One region of the Phaeacidiphilus oryzae TH49 genome, then DNA from elsewhere that is predicted to be linked to it. Evidence: riboswitches for the same ligand, from Rfam matches in the RefSeq annotation. Region 1 holds a riboswitch; each other region holds the start of a gene.

What was found. A riboswitch is a leader RNA that binds a small molecule or an ion and turns the genes downstream of it on or off. The one in region 1 is predicted to bind cyclic di-AMP.
Region 2: another riboswitch for cyclic di-AMP. It lies ahead of BS73_RS07855 (transglycosylase family protein); the one in region 1 lies ahead of BS73_RS34795 (murein hydrolase activator EnvC family protein).
Region 3: another riboswitch for cyclic di-AMP. It lies ahead of BS73_RS40720 (transglycosylase family protein); the one in region 1 lies ahead of BS73_RS34795 (murein hydrolase activator EnvC family protein).

The regions. Positions count from the first base shown of each region.
Region 1 covers NZ_JQMQ01000005.1:3,362,184-3,367,035, reverse strand. The annotation lists partial or broken gene BS73_RS18695 (ATP-binding protein) at 1-1,595, shown strand, start outside; cyclic di-AMP (ydaO/yuaA leader) riboswitch at 2,782-2,935, shown strand; gene BS73_RS34795 (murein hydrolase activator EnvC family protein) at 2,946-4,031, shown strand; gene BS73_RS18685 (hypothetical protein) at 4,169-4,471, opposite strand; gene BS73_RS18680 (hypothetical protein) at 4,527-4,852, opposite strand, start outside.
Region 2 covers NZ_JQMQ01000005.1:779,237-784,088, reverse strand. The annotation lists gene BS73_RS07865 (MFS transporter) at 1-1,098, shown strand, start outside; gene BS73_RS07860 (SDR family NAD(P)-dependent oxidoreductase) at 1,095-1,838, shown strand; cyclic di-AMP (ydaO/yuaA leader) riboswitch at 2,604-2,785, shown strand; partial or broken gene BS73_RS07855 (transglycosylase family protein) at 2,790-3,143, shown strand; gene BS73_RS07850 (TetR/AcrR family transcriptional regulator) at 3,156-3,890, opposite strand; gene BS73_RS07845 (macrolide family glycosyltransferase) at 3,972-4,852, shown strand, end outside.
Region 3 covers NZ_JQMQ01000005.1:2,982,617-2,987,468, reverse strand. The annotation lists gene BS73_RS17055 (SDR family oxidoreductase) at 1-326, opposite strand, end outside; gene BS73_RS17050 (cytochrome P450 family protein) at 553-1,803, shown strand; cyclic di-AMP (ydaO/yuaA leader) riboswitch at 2,008-2,178, shown strand; gene BS73_RS40720 (transglycosylase family protein) at 2,182-2,958, shown strand; gene eno (phosphopyruvate hydratase) at 3,127-4,407, shown strand; gene BS73_RS17035 (FtsB family cell division protein) at 4,677-4,852, shown strand, end outside.

The sequences.
Region 1 (4,852 bases):
ACCATCGCCACCACCGTCTACCAGGCCATTCCGCCGGCCACCAGGACGGGGATGCACGGCATCGCGGCCCAGGCGGTGCTGGACGCGGGTAAGGGCGTGGCGGCGGCCTCCCGGCATCTGCTGGAGGTCCACCCGGACGACGATCTGGAGCTCGTCCGCCAGCTGCGCGAGGCGGCGGCGGAGCATCTCGCGGTCGGCGCCCCGGAGGCGGCCAGGCGCTGCCTGGAGCGGGCCCTGGCCGAGCCGCCGGCGCCGGAGGACCGGGCCGGGGTGCTGTACGAACTCGGCTGCGCGACCCTGCTGACCAACCCGCCGGTGACCGTCAACCACCTGCGGGCCGCCCTGGCCGCCACGCCGGGGCTGGACCAGGAACGCCGGGTGTACGCCACTCAGCGCTTGGCTCAGGCGCTGAGTCATACCAATCAATTGGGCGAGGCGGCCCGGGTGGTGGCCGAGGAGGCCGACCGCACCCCGCCGGGCCCGCAGCGGATGCGGCTGCTCGCCGCCCACGCCATGTGGCGGGTCTTCTCGGGCGACGAGGACGACGCGAGGGAACGTTCCCGCCGGCTGGCCGAGCTGGCCCGGGGGCGCACCGGGCGGGACGCCTGGGAGCGCGCGGTGATGGCCATGCGCGCCTGGGACCTCACCCTGCGCGGGGAGCACACCACCGAGGCGCTCGCCCACGCCGAACTCGGGCTCCAGGACGGCCGGCCCGCGCCGGGGATCGGCTGGAGCAACGATTTCTGGGGCTTCGAGATCCCCACCGTGCTGGGCTTCAGCTACATCTACAACGACCGGCTGGACATCGCCTCCGAGCTGTTCAACGGAGCCGCGGCGGAGTTCGAGCTGCTCGGCTGGTCCGGCGCCCATCTGGCCTTCGCCACCATGTCGCAGGGCCTGGTCGCGCGCCGCTGGGGCCACCTCAGGGCGGCCGAGCAGCTGCTGCGCGAGGCGCTGCGGAAGTCCGACCGGCTCGGGCGCGGCACGCCGCTGCAGTGGGACACCGTAGGCCTCCTGATCGACACCTGCTGGCCCGGGGCAAGACCAAGGCCGCGTTGGAGGTCGCCGAGGAGTACCAGTTCGGGCCGCCGTACCCGGCGTCCATGGTGCTGCCGGACGCGCCCACCCTGTACGGCCGCATGCTGCTGCTCCGCAACCGGCCCAAGGAGGCCGCCGAGGTCCTCCTCCAGGCGGGTGAGCGGCTGGACGCCCGCGGGCAGCACAACCCCGTCTGGGCGCCCTGGCCGGGCCACCTGGCGCGGGCCATCCGCAAGCAGCAGCCGGACCGGGCGCGGGCGCTGACCGCCCAACTGCTCAAGCGGGCTGAGCGGTTCGGCACCCGCTCGGCGGTCGGCGGCGCGCTGCGGCAGTGCGCGGAGATGGCCGACCGGACGGAGGACCAGCTGGTCCTGCTGGAGCAGGCGGTGGAGTCGCTGGGCCAGTCCCCGACGGGGTACGAGTACGCGCTGGCGCTGGTCGACCAGGGCGGTGCGCTGCGCCGGGCCGGGCGGCCCCAGGAGGCCGGCGAACCCCTGTACATGGGGCTGGAGCTGGCGATGGAGTGCGGGGCCGACGGGCTGGCCAGGCGGGCCAGGTCCGAGCTGGCGGCGGCCGGACTCGGGGCGTTCCGGCGGCGGCCGGTCAGCGCCGAGCCGCTCACCGAGCTGGAGCGCGAGGTGGCCGGGATGGCCTCCTCGGGGATGCCGGCGGCGCAGATCGCCGACCGGCTCGGGGTCGAGGTGCGGGACGCCGTGCAGCTGCTGGCGGCGGCCCACCGGAAGGTCGGCGCCGGGCCGAGCGGACTCTCCCGGGCGCTGGGGCGGCTGGCGGAGATCGCCGAGGAGGACGACGAGGTCGAGGAGGCGGAGGACTCGGACGGCAACAGCGGGCGCGGCGGTGTCTCGGGGCTCGGACGAGCGGCGGGGGACGGCCCCGGTGGCCGCGGCGGTCTCGGTGGTCTCGGCGCTGCCGGAGCGGGTGGCGGTGGCCTGGTGATACCGCAGCGGGAGGCGCCGGACGAGGACGCGGAGGCCTGGCAACGGAGTTCGGGCTGAGCGGACGGCCGGAGCGGCGGGGGCGGCCGGGCCGTGCGGGGCGGCCGAGGCCGTGCGAGCGGCGTTGCGGGCCGCCGGCCGGTTGCGGGGCTTGCGCGTTCGCGACGGGGCTTGGGCTGGATTGCGAGGGAGCGTCAGCTCCGGTGTCCGGCAAGGCAATCGCCCGTACCGGATGGCCGGAATCGCGGTGGCGGAACCGGCGCGGACGCTTCCGTGGTTGCTCTGAACCCCTGCGTACCGAACGGGACTGGCCGATAACGTTCGCACGTATGGCCGTTGCCGTGGCGGCGGTTTCTGTGGATCATGGTCCTCGCGTACGTCCTCGCCGTGGCGCTGCCCGGGCCTGGCGAGGCCGTGCGCGTTTTTGTGGGGGGCTGTCGGGGTGCTGTCGAAGCGCCGCCGAGGCGTCGGGCGGCCACGGTGAGTAGTCGGCCCGTGCTTCTGGGTGCGGTGGGCGCGCGGTCGCGCGAGCGGGGCGTGAAGGATTTCGCAGCCCGGGTTTGAGGCCGGGGGCCAGGAGTTCGTTGCTGGTCAGGGTGGGTGCGGCGAGTGACACCGGACCGGTTCTGGGGGCATCTGGGGTGGACGACGCGCCACATCCGGAACATCAGTCCCCTTGAACCGCTTGGAATCGGGGCGGCGAAGTATTACCTTCTGATAACGCAGCGCGGTCGCCAGGCCGTTCGACGAACGGCGCCGTGCCGCATCGCCTAATCGCCCGGGCGCAGTTGACGAACCGTCGACGGCGTCCGGAAGAGCCGGGGACCCACGTCCTTGGGGTGAATCCGCGGAAGCCGTGCCCGCGGGCACGGTGGAGGCGGTAGGAGACCTTCCCGCTCCGAACCCGTCAGCTAACCCGGTCGGCGAACGGAAGGAGAGGAGTACGCCGTCATGGCGTCGTACCGCGTGACCTGGGGTGCCGATTCGGCGACAGCCGGAACCGAGGTGCTTCCCGAGGGTCCCACGGGCTTTGACGAGCCGGGCGACGGGTCGGGCGACTGGTCGTCGACCCGGCCGATGCTGATGGTCCAGGACCCCGCGATGGCCGGCCCCGCAGGAGCGGCGCTGCCGACGCAGGCGCTGCCCGTGGTGGACCACGATCCCGCCCTCGACGCCCGCAACGCCCTCGACGGCATCGGAATCGGAACCGGGCCGGGCTTCGCGCCGGACTCCGCGCCGGGCGCCCAGGTGCCCGCGCAGGGGCGGCGGTGGGCCTCGCGGCCGGGATCGGCGGCCATGCTCGGACTGGCGGCGATGGCCGCGGTGGGCGGTGCGACCGCCTCCAGCGCGTACGCGGCGGAGCCCTCGGCGGCCGCCGGTGGCGGCCGGGCCGGCGTCGCGGCGGAGGACACCGCCTCCAACCCCCTTGCCCAGCAGGAGGATCGGCAGGATCCGGGGCTGGCGCTCGCCGCCCGGCTGAGCGGGCACGCGGAGGCCGCGAACCGCGGTGCGCAGGAGGCGCGGCTGCGGGCGGCCGAGGAGGCGAGGGCGCGGGCGGCCGCGTCCGCGGCGGCGGCCGACTCCGCATCCGGGACCGCGGTGGCGGCTGCGGCTGCGGCCGAGGCCGGGACGGAGGCCTCCGAGGTCGGAGAGCTGGTGGCGCCGGTCGAGAAGAGCGAGGGGCGGGCCGTCGCCACGCGCGCCGGCTACTGGTCGCACCTCAACCCGGGCAAGGACATCGCGGCGAAGTCGGGGACGGTCGTCCGGGCCATCGGCGACGGGGAGATCACCTCGGCGGCCTGGGCCGGTTCGCACGGGTACCGCGTGGTGCAGACGCTCCGGGACGGGACGCAGATCTGGTACTGCCACCTGGCCGCGGTCGCCGGGACCGGGTCGGTCAGTGCGGGGCAGCCGGTGGGGCGGGTCGGGGCGACCGGCGGGCTGGCGTCCTCACGCCTCCATCTCGAGGTGCGGACGGGCGGCGGGGAGCCGCAGGACGCGTCGGCGTGGCTGGCCCGGCACGGCCTGTCGATCTGACCGCTCTCGCCGGCTCGTTCTTCCTTCTCTTTCTCCGGGCGCGATCCCGTCTGCGGTGACCCGCGCCCCCACGATCCCGACGGCCCCGGTGGAAACCCCCCGACACCGGGGCCGTCGGTCTGTTTCCTGCCGCTGGGTCAGGCCCTGCGGTCGGCGATGAGCCAGGAGGCGGCGGCGGTGGCGGTGGAGACCGCGGCCACCGCGGGCCAGGGGCCGATCTTCTTGGCCAGGGGGTGGGAGACGGCGAGGGCGCCGACGGAGAGGCCGGCCAGTGCCGCCGCGCCCGCGTTGCCCGCGGCCTTGCGCCACTGCGGGGTCGCCGCGGCCAGCGCGGCGCCGAAGGCCAGCCCGCCGAGCTGGCGCTTCTTCGTGGTACGGGCCACGGTGTAGCCGCCGAGCAGGCCGCCTGCGGCGATCAGGGACGAGGGGATACGGGCCATGACGGTACCTCCAGTGCGAGTGATCCGCTGATGACCCTAACTCCGGCCCCCGAGCTCAGTTGGTCCGGGTGTTGTGCAGGTGGAGGCCGATATAGCCGAGGTAGATCCGCCCGGTCCCGGAGCAGTCGTCCCGGTAGTGGAGCCGGGGCGCCGTACCGCCGCCGCCGATGCGGAGGTGGGCGCCCATGAAGACCCTGCCGGTGGGGTCCACGTCGCTCGGCACCGGGAAGAGGCGCTCGCGCTTCCACTTGGCGTTGGTGCTCACCGTCCGCGACTCGTCCCGGATGACCTTGCGCGGTGGGAACGGATGGCAGTCCCCCGGGGTGTTCTCGCACCACCAGCGGAAGTCGCCGCCGCTGGTGCCGGCCACGGCCGCCTCCG
Region 2 (4,852 bases), 2.6 Mb from region 1:
GGGCTCGCGACCTTCGCGGTCGGCCTCATCCCCTCCTACGCCAGCATCGGGGTCGCTTCGCCGCTGCTGCTGGTGGTCGCCCGGCTGATCCAGGGGCTCGGCCTCGGCGGCGAGTGGGGCGGGGCCGTCTTGCTGGCCACCGAGTACGCGCCCAAGGGCAAGCGCGGCCTGTACTCCGCGTTCCCGCAGATCGGACCGGCCGTCGGCTTCATCCTCTCCAGCGGGCTCTTCCTGGTGCTCGGTGAGACGCTGTCGGCCGGCTCGTTCCAGAGCTGGGGCTGGCGGGTGCCGTTCCTGATCTCGGCGGTGCTGGTCGCGATCGGTTTCTTCATCCGGATGCGGATCGCCGAGACCCCCGTCTTCCGCGCCGCCCAGGAGCGCGCCGCCGCGGAGCGCGAGGAGCGCGGCAAGGTGCCGTTCCTCGAACTGCTCCGGCGCCAGCCGAAGGTGCTCGCGCTGGCCACCCTCGCGTTCATCCTGGCGCACACCGTCTTCTACACCGTCACCACCTACGCGCTGTCGTACGGGACTTCGGTGCTCGGGCTGAACAAGAACATGATGCTGATCGGCACGATCCTGGCCGCCGCGGTGATGGGCGCGGCGACCCCGTACTTCGCGGTGCGGTCGGACCGGATCGGGCGGCGGAAGGTCTGCCTGGGCGCGACGCTCGCCGCCGCGGTGTGGGCGTTCCCGATGTTCTGGCTGCTGAACACCCGCCAGACGGCGCTGGTGATCGTCGCGCTCTGCGTCGGCCTGCTCTGCTTCGCCTTCCTGTACGGGCCGATGGGCGCCTACCTGCCGGAGCTCTTCGCCACCCGGTACCGGTTCTCCGGCGCCTCCTTCGCGTACAGCGCGAGCGGGATCGTCGGCGGCGGGGTGAGCCCGCTGCTGGCCACCAAGTGGCAGTCGATGACCGGGAGTTCGTGGCCGACCTCGCTCTGGATGATGGGGATCGCGCTGGTCGCCTTCGGCTGCGTGGCGCTGCTGCGGGAGACCAAGGACGACAGCTTCGGCCCGGGCGAGGTCGGCGCGGAGACCGCCGACGGCGCCGAGGCCCGGGCGGCCGGGGCGGCTGGAGCGGCTGGGGCGTCCGCATGACCCGGCCGGTGGTGCTGATCACCGGCGGCGCCTCGGGGATAGGCCGGGCCTGCGCCCACCGGGCCGCGGCGGACGGCGCCCGGGTGGGCGTCCTCGACCTGGACGCCGAGGCGGCCCGGGCGGTGGCCGCCGAGCTGCCGGGCGAGCCGGGCGCGCACGCCGGTGCGGGCGCGGACGTCTCGGACGGCGCGCGCATGGCGGCCGCCGTGGACGGGCTCCGGGACCGCGTCGGCCCGTTCACCGGGCTGGTGGCTTCGGCGGGGATCGCCCCGCGCGGCGGGATCGACACCGTGACGGACGAGCAGTTGCGGTCCGCCTTCGCGGTGAACGTCGGAGGTGTGGTGCACGCCGTGCAGGCGGTGCTGCCCGATCTGCGGTCGGCGCGGGCCGGTTCGATCGTCGCCCTGGCGAGTCTGGCCGCGTTCCGCGGCGGCGGGCTCCTGGGCGGCACCGCCTACGCCGCATCCAAGGGCGCCGTGGTGAGCCTGATCCGGGCGCTGGCGCGGGAGTTGGCCGCGGACCGGATCCGCGTCAACGCGATCGCCCCCGGCCCGACCGCGACCCCGATGCTGGGTGCGGCCGACGAGTCCGAGAACCGGGCGTTCGCCGAGACCACCCTCCTCGGCCGGGCCGGCGAGGCCGAGGAACTGGCCGGCACCGCGGCCTTCCTGCTGGGCCCCGACGCCGGCTTCATCACCGGCCAGGTCCTCCACGCCAACGGCGGGGCGCATTTCGGCTGACCGCTGGACCCGGGGTCACCCCGCGCCGACGCCATTGCGGGCGCGGCGGCTGGCCTGCGTGTCGGTGTGGGGCGCGGGCGCGGGCCTCGGGCCGGACGGACGGGAGAGCGGGGTGAGTGCTGGGGGAGGCGGGGAGGTCGGGGCGGAATCGCCAGCCGGATGCGGCGGCGGCTGGCCGGGGCGGGTCCGATCCGGCGAGGCTGCCCCGGCTCGCCCCCCAAGCCCGGGGACCTTTGATCCGGTAGCCGGTAGCCGGTAGCCGGTAGCCGGTAGCCGGTAGCCCCGGAGCCCGGCCTGTCGGAGCGTCAGCTTCGGCGGCGGGCGGGTGACGGACGTGGTCGGTGAGGCGCTCGCTGAAGCCCGCCCGTTCCGGGACCACGGGACGCGGCCGGCCCGGCCCCGCGTGTCGCCGCGTGCCCGAGGCACCCGTCGGCGTGACGGAAGGGCCCGGACGGTGGTCTTGAGCGAAACGTACGCCAACCCGCCGACGGGCACGGTGCCTGCGCTGTGCCGGCCTCCGAATTCGGCGCGCTTTGTGGGGAGTTGACACCTGCGAAGGCCGCATTCCAAACGACGGCCGGCCGCGCCGAATTCCGGTCCGACACGCCGGCCTCGCCCGATTCCCGGATTTAAACGTGGACCGGTGGGTTCGGGTGCGGAATCCCCCGTAAGCACCACAGCGACAACACCCATGCGGCGGAGCATAATTGAGTTGATGTTAAAAGCATGATTAGCGTTCGAATGGGCCCGCAGCCGTGGGCCTGCGCCGCGGGAACGCCGAATCCCGACCACCGCGCGCGCCGTGAGCATCGAAGAGTCGGTCGGGAGCGGGGGAACCATCGCTGCCGCGCAAGGTCGCGGCTAGGGGTGAAGCCGCGGGCGCGCGGCCGGGGCCGTACAGGCTCCGAACCCGACAGCTCACCTCGTAGGCGTGACACGGGAAACGTGCACATGAGTGTGTGCAGTAATACCGAACGCTTCGTCGTCTCCACCGCATTCGCCTTCGCCGGAATCTCGATCGCATTCCTGGTGCCGAACGCCGCCGCTCGCACATCCGCCGCACCGACCGCCGTCTGGGAGCGCGTCGCGGCCTGCGAGTCCTCCAACCGCTGGCACGTCAACAGCGGTAACGGCTACTACGGTGGGCTCCAGTTCACCTCCTCCACCTGGCGCGCCTACGGCGGCCACCGCTACGCCCCCCGCGCCGACCTGGCCAGCAAGGGGCAGCAGATCGCCGTCGCCGAACGGGTGCTGGACGCCCAGGGCCCGGGCGCCTGGCCGGTCTGCTCCGACCGGGCGGGCCTGCATGACTAGGCGTCACCGCGGTGCCGGTGGCGGCGGATCGACCGGGGCGCCGGGCCCATGACGGCCCGGCGTGTCGTCCGAGGTGGTGCCGCCGCGCCGACCGGCTTCGGCGAGCCGCCCCACGGCCGAGGCGAGTTCCTCGGCGTAGCGGTCGACGACCTCGGGTGAGTCGGCCGCCGCGCCGAAGAGCGCGCGGGCCAGCTGCGGGTAGACGGCGAGGGCGTTGCCGGCGCTGATCGTGATCAGCAGCAGCGCGGCGGGGTCGATGCGGTCGTCGACCTCGCCGGCGCGCTGCCGCTCGCGGATCCGCTCCACCTCGTGGCGGAGCCGGGCGTCGCGCTCCTCGGCGTCGGGGCCGGCTTCGCCCTCGCCCTCGCCCTCGCTGTCGGTGAGGCCTTCCCAGGCCAGCAGGCGGCCGCCGAACCGGGGGTCCACACTGGCCCGCACACCGCGCCGGACCTGCTCGCCGAGGTCCAGGTCATCCGGGATGGCCTGCGCCTCGTAGGCCCGCCAGCGGCGGCCGATCTCGCGGTAGAGGCCGTCCTTGCCGTCGAAGTAGTACGAGATGAGCTGCTGGTTCACGCCCGCGCGCCGGGCGATCTCGGCGACCCGGGCACCGGCCGGGCCCTTGGCGGAGAAGATCTCCACCGCTGCGTCCAGAATCCGCTCCCGGGTCCGCTCGGCGTCCCGCTGGCGCTCGCCTGGGGCCGGTGACCTGCGCTTACGGGGGGCGTCCGGAGTGTCCATGGCCATGATTGTGTCATATGGGCGAGCGATTCAATCAATCAGACGTTTGACAAATCCATGTCTCCGGTTGACGGTAGGGGCATGGCTCATATCGCCTTCGTCAGCCTGGCCGAGGCCGGGCATCTCAATCCGACGCTGCCTGTCGCCCGGGAGCTGATGGCCCGGGGGCACCGGGTCAGCTATCCGGCCGACGCCTCGATGGCCGAGCGGATCCGCCCCACCGGCGCGGAGATCGTGCCGTACCGCTGCGAGCCCGCGGCCGATTCCGCGGCCGAGCCCGCCGCCGAGCCCCTGGTCATCGACGGGATGGACGCCGCCGCCCGCGCCGCCCTCGGGATGCTCAAGCAGCTCGCGCAGGTGCTGCCGCAGATCGAGGCCGGCTACCGGGACGACCGCCCGGACGTGATCGTCAGCGACTGGCTCGCCTGGGCGGGGCCGATGCTCGCCGCCAAGTGGGGGATCCCCCGCGTCCAGTCCTGGAGTGCCCACGCCGCCAGCGAGGGCTACGACTTCGGCGCGTTCGCCGACCAGATGTTCGCCGGCAGCCCGTGGAAGCCGGAGTTCGACGCACTCCTCGCCGACGTCCAGGCGAGGCACGGGGTACCGCCGTTCGCGCTGCGCGACTTCTACCGTCCGGCCGAGTCCAACCTGGTGTACCAGCCCAGGGCCTTCCACGTGCGCAACGAGACCTTCGACGACCGGTACGCCTTCGTCGGCCCGACCCGGCTGCCCGGGGCCGAGCCGGCCGGCGGCGGCTGGGGGCCGCCGGGTCGTCCGCTGGTCTATGTCTCCCTCGGCACGATCATCAGCCGCCCGGACTTCTTCCGCACCTGCGTCCGGGCCTTCGCAGAGCTGCCCTGCCGGGTCCTGATGTCGGTCGGCGACGGGATCGAGCCGGCGGCGCTGGGACCGCTGCCGCCGGGGGTGACGGCCCGTCAGGAGGTGCCGCAGCCCCTCGTCCT
Region 3 (4,852 bases), 380 kb from region 1:
CAGGCCTGCCAGACCGCGTCCGGCGCCTCCAGGCCCGCCCCGGAGCCGATCCCGGCGTTGCTGCAGAACAGGTCGATCGGGCCGAGGTGCGCCTCCGCGGTCTCCACCAGCAGGCGGACGTCGCTCTCCCGGGAGACGTCGCTGGCCACGCCGACGGTCCGGCAGCCCTCCCGGTCCAGCTCCTCCGCCAGGTCCTCGACGGCGTCCCCGTCGAGGTCGGCGAGGAGCAGCCCGCGCGCGCCCTCCGCGCAGAACCTGCGGGCCAGCGCGCTCCCGATGCCGCCGGCCGCTCCCGTGATGACCACCACGGAGTCCCGTATCCGCATGTCGTCCGCCCCTCTGTCGCTCCGCCGCCGGGCCGCTCCGCACCGGGCCCGTCCGTGTCGCCGCGGTTGGCGCTGATCGTAGAGCGGCGGCCGAGCGGCGGACAGACCCTGACCACCTGCCGGAACGCCGCCGGATCGCCGCCCGCGTGGCGCCCGCCCGCCGCCCGCTTGCCGCCGGCACGCCGTCCGAATGCTGCCCATACGCCGGACCGGTTAACGTCGGTGCGTGCCCGAGAACCAGCCCGCGCCCGCCCTCTCCGACGGCCCCGCCCTCTTCGACTGGGAGTTCGCCGCCGACCCGTACCCGGCGTACGCCTGGCTGCGGGAGCACTCCCCGGTGCACCGCACCACCCTCCCCAGCGGGGTGGAGGCCTGGCTGGTCACCCGCTACGCCGACGCCCGCTCGGCGCTCGCCGACCCCCGGCTGAGCAAGAACCCGGCCCACCACGGCGAGGAGGGCGCCCACCGCAGCGGCCGGATCGGCATCCCCGGCGAGCGCAGCGCCGACCTGATGACCCACCTGCTGAACATCGACCCGCCGGACCACACCCGCCTGCGCCGCCTGGTCTCCAAGGCCTTCACCCCCCGCCGGGTGGCCGAATTCACGCCCCGAGTGCAGGAGTTGACGGATCGGCTGATCGACGGCTTCGCCGCCCGCGGCAGCGCCGAGCTGATCCACGAGTTCGCCTTCCCGCTGCCCATCTACGCCATCTGCGACCTCCTCGGCGTCCCGGCCGAGGACCAGGACGCGTTCCGGGACTGGGCGGCGATGATGATCCGCCACCCCGGCGCCCCGCGCGGCGGCGTCGGCCGCGCGGTCAAGCGGATGCGGGCGTACCTCTCCGAGCTGATCCACCGCAAGCGGGCGGACCTCGGCGACGACCTGATCTCCGGCCTGATCAGGGCCAGCGACCACGGCGAGCATCTGACCGAGAACGAGGCCGCGGCGATGTGCTTCGTGCTGCTCTTCGCCGGCTTCGAGACCACCATCAACCTGATCGGCAACGGGGCGCTGGCCCTCTTTCAGAACCCGGCGCAGCGCGAGCGGTTGCGGGCCGACCCGTCCCTGTGGGACACCGCGATCGAGGAGTTCATCCGCTACGACGGCCCGGTCGAGCTCGCCACCTGGCGGTTCGCCACCGAGCCGGTGGAGATCGGTGGAGAGCGGATCGGCCTCGGCGACCCGGTGCTCGTCGTCCTCGCCGCCGCCGACCGCGACCCGGCCCGCTTCGCCGAACCGGACGCGCTCGATCTGGCCCGCCGGGACAATCCGCATCTCGGCTTCGGGCACGGCATCCACTACTGCATCGGTGCCCCGCTCGCCCGTCTGGAGGGCCGGACGGCGCTGGCCACCCTGCTGGCGCGTCTACCCGATCTGGCGTTGGCTACCGAGACGTCGGGGCTTCGCAGGCGCGGCGGGCTGATCATGCGTGGCCTGCGCGAACTCCCGGTCGAGTTCACACCCGTCCACTCCTGAAGCACCACTTGCGAACTGACCGACGCTCAGAACCGCCCAAAGGTTGTACGCCTCGGGTGTGAGATTGTGCGACTTGAGGACATTCGTACGATCTGCATAGCCTGCACGACGTTCGCGTGTCTGCGAACCCCGAGCCCCGGGACGCCGAGTCCTGTCCACCGGAGCGAGGGTCGTCGACAGATCGAACGGACAGGAGTGGGGGACCCACGTACACCGCCGAAGCACCGGCAGCAGCGACCACGCCGCCGCGAGGGAGTCGCGGCAACTGCCCGGCGCACGGCTAGGGGTGAAGCCGCCTCAGCGGACCTGAGACGGCCGGGCTACCTCACGGCCCGAACCCGACAGCTCACCTCGCAGGCGTCGGAGAGGAAGCAGCCGATGCATCCCACCGCTGTCTTCGGCGGCACCGGCCGTCATCGCAAACCCCGCAGCTCCCACACCAGGCGGCTGGTCGCCACCGCCGGAGTGGCCGGCGCCGGAATCGCCATCCCGCTGATCGGAACCGCCGCCACCAGCACCGCCGACGCCGCCACCGTCTCCACCTGGGACCGTGTCGCCCAGTGCGAGAGCGGCGGCGACTGGTCCATCAACACCGGCAACGGGTTCTACGGCGGACTGCAGTTCACCCGGTCCACCTGGGCGGCCTACGGGGGCACCAAGTACGCCCCCACTGCCGACCGGGCCAGCAAGGGCCAGCAGATATCCGTGGCCGAGAAGGTGCTGTCCGCGCAGGGGCCGGGCGCCTGGCCGGTCTGCAGCCAGAAGGCCGGGCTCGCCGCCGGCGGCTCGCCGGCCCAGGTCGGCACCGGTTCAGGCGGCACCACGACCCGTCACAGCAGCGCCTCGCACACCCACACGGCCTCGTCCGACAGCGTCGCGGGCCACACCGCCCCGCGGACTGTCGAGCAGCCGGCGAGCAGCTCCACAGCCACCAGGAGCGGCTCGACACCCACCACGAGCAGCGCGAGCGGCGGCAGTGCCGTGCACACCGTCGGCCACGGTGACTACGTCGTGCGCAGCGGGGACACCCTGTCCCGCATCGCCGCGGCGGCGCACGTCTCCGGCGGCTGGCGGCACCTGTACCAGGAGAACCGGTCCACGGTCGGCTCGAACCCGGACCTGATCTACCCGGGCCAGCGCCTCCAGGTCGGCTGAGGGTCCACCGGCCCTGACCTACCCGTGGGTAGGCGGCCGCCGCGGCCCGGGACGGACCGAGGATGGACCGAACGCGGACCGAATAGGGTCCGATGTCCCGGATGGCCGCGGCGGCCGTTGCGGTTAGGCTCAGGTCGTAACGGCCCCGTACCCGTGAAGGAGAACAACGTGCCGTCCATCGACGTCGTCGTAGCCCGCGAGATCCTCGACTCGCGAGGCAACCCCACCGTCGAGGTCGAGGTCGGCCTCGATGACGGGAGCACGGGCCGCGCCGCGGTCCCGTCCGGCGCCTCCACCGGCGCCTTCGAGGCCCTCGAACTCCGTGACGGCGACAAGTCGCGCTACGGGGGCAAGGGTGTGGAGAAGGCCGTGCTGGCCGTCATCGAGCAGATCGGCCCGGAGCTGGTCGGCTACGACGCGACCGAGCAGCGGCTGATCGACCAGGCGATGCTCGACCTGGACGCCACCCCGGACAAGTCCTCGCTCGGCGCCAACGCCATCCTCGGCGTCTCGCTGGCCGTGGCCCACGCCGCCTCCGAGGCCTCCGACCTCCCGCTCTTCCGCTACGTCGGCGGCCCGAACGCCCATGTGCTGCCGGTCCCGATGATGAACATCCTGAACGGCGGCTCGCACGCCGACTCCAACGTGGACATCCAGGAGTTCATGATCGCCCCGATCGGCGCGGAGTCCTTCTCCGAGGCCGTCCGCTGGGGCGTCGAGGTCTACCACACCCTCAAGTCGGTCCTGAAGGAGCGCGGCCTGGCCACCGGTCTGGGCGACGAGGGCGGCTTCGCCCCCAACCTGGACTCCAACCGCGAGGCCCTCGACCTCATCCTGGAGGCCATCCGCAAGGCCGGCTACACCCCCGGCCAGGACGTCGCCCTCGCCCTGGACGTCGCCGCCTCCGAGTTCTACAAGGACGGCACGTACACCTTCGAGGGCAAGGAGCGCACCGCCGCCGAGATGTCGGCGTACTACGGCGAGCTGGTCGACGCCTACCCGCTGGTCTCCATCGAGGACCCGCTCTTCGAGGACGACTGGGACGGCTGGAAGACCATCACCGAGCAGCTCGGCGACAAGGTCCAGCTGGTCGGCGACGACCTGTTCGTCACCAACCCGGAGCGCCTGGCCAGGGGCATCAAGGACGGCGCGGCCAACGCCCTGCTGGTGAAGGTGAACCAGATCGGCTCGCTGACCGAGACGCTGGACGCGGTCGAGATGGCCCAGCGCAACGGCTTCCGCTGCATGATGTCGCACCGCTCGGGCGAGACCGAGGACACCACCATCGCGGACCTGGCCGTTGCCACCAACTGCGGCCAGATCAAGACCGGCGCGCCGGCCCGGTCCGAGCGGGTGGCGAAGTACAACCAGCTCCTCCGGATCGAGGAGATCCTGGACGACGCCGCGGAGTACGCGGGCCGCGGCGCCTTCCCCCGCTTCAAGGGCTGACGCCCTCGCCCCGAGCGCAGCCCCGAAGGGGCAAGTAAGGGGCGCGGGGAACTGCGCGCCCGGCTGACTACGGCGCCGCACCCGGCAACGGCCACTCGGTTGCAACCCGGACTCCGTTGCCGACCTGTGGACCGTAAGTGGCCGGCCGCGCAGTTCCCCGCGCCCCTGAAGTCGCTGCGCGACTTGGCGGGGCCGCTCAGCGGGTCGGGGAAAAGTCGTCCGCGAGCATCTACGCTGGCGGCCAACGGACAACCGACCCGGAGGGGAACTTGCTGCGTTTCAACGTCGCCCGCTCCGGGCGCCCCCGCCGGCCCAGGATGACCGGCCGCGCCGCCGTCCTCGGGCTGGTGCTCTGCGCGGTCGTCGCCGCCCTCGCCTACCCGACCCGCCAGTTCGTCGCCCAGCGCCAGCAGATCTCCCAGCAGCGCGCCGCCGCCGACCTGGC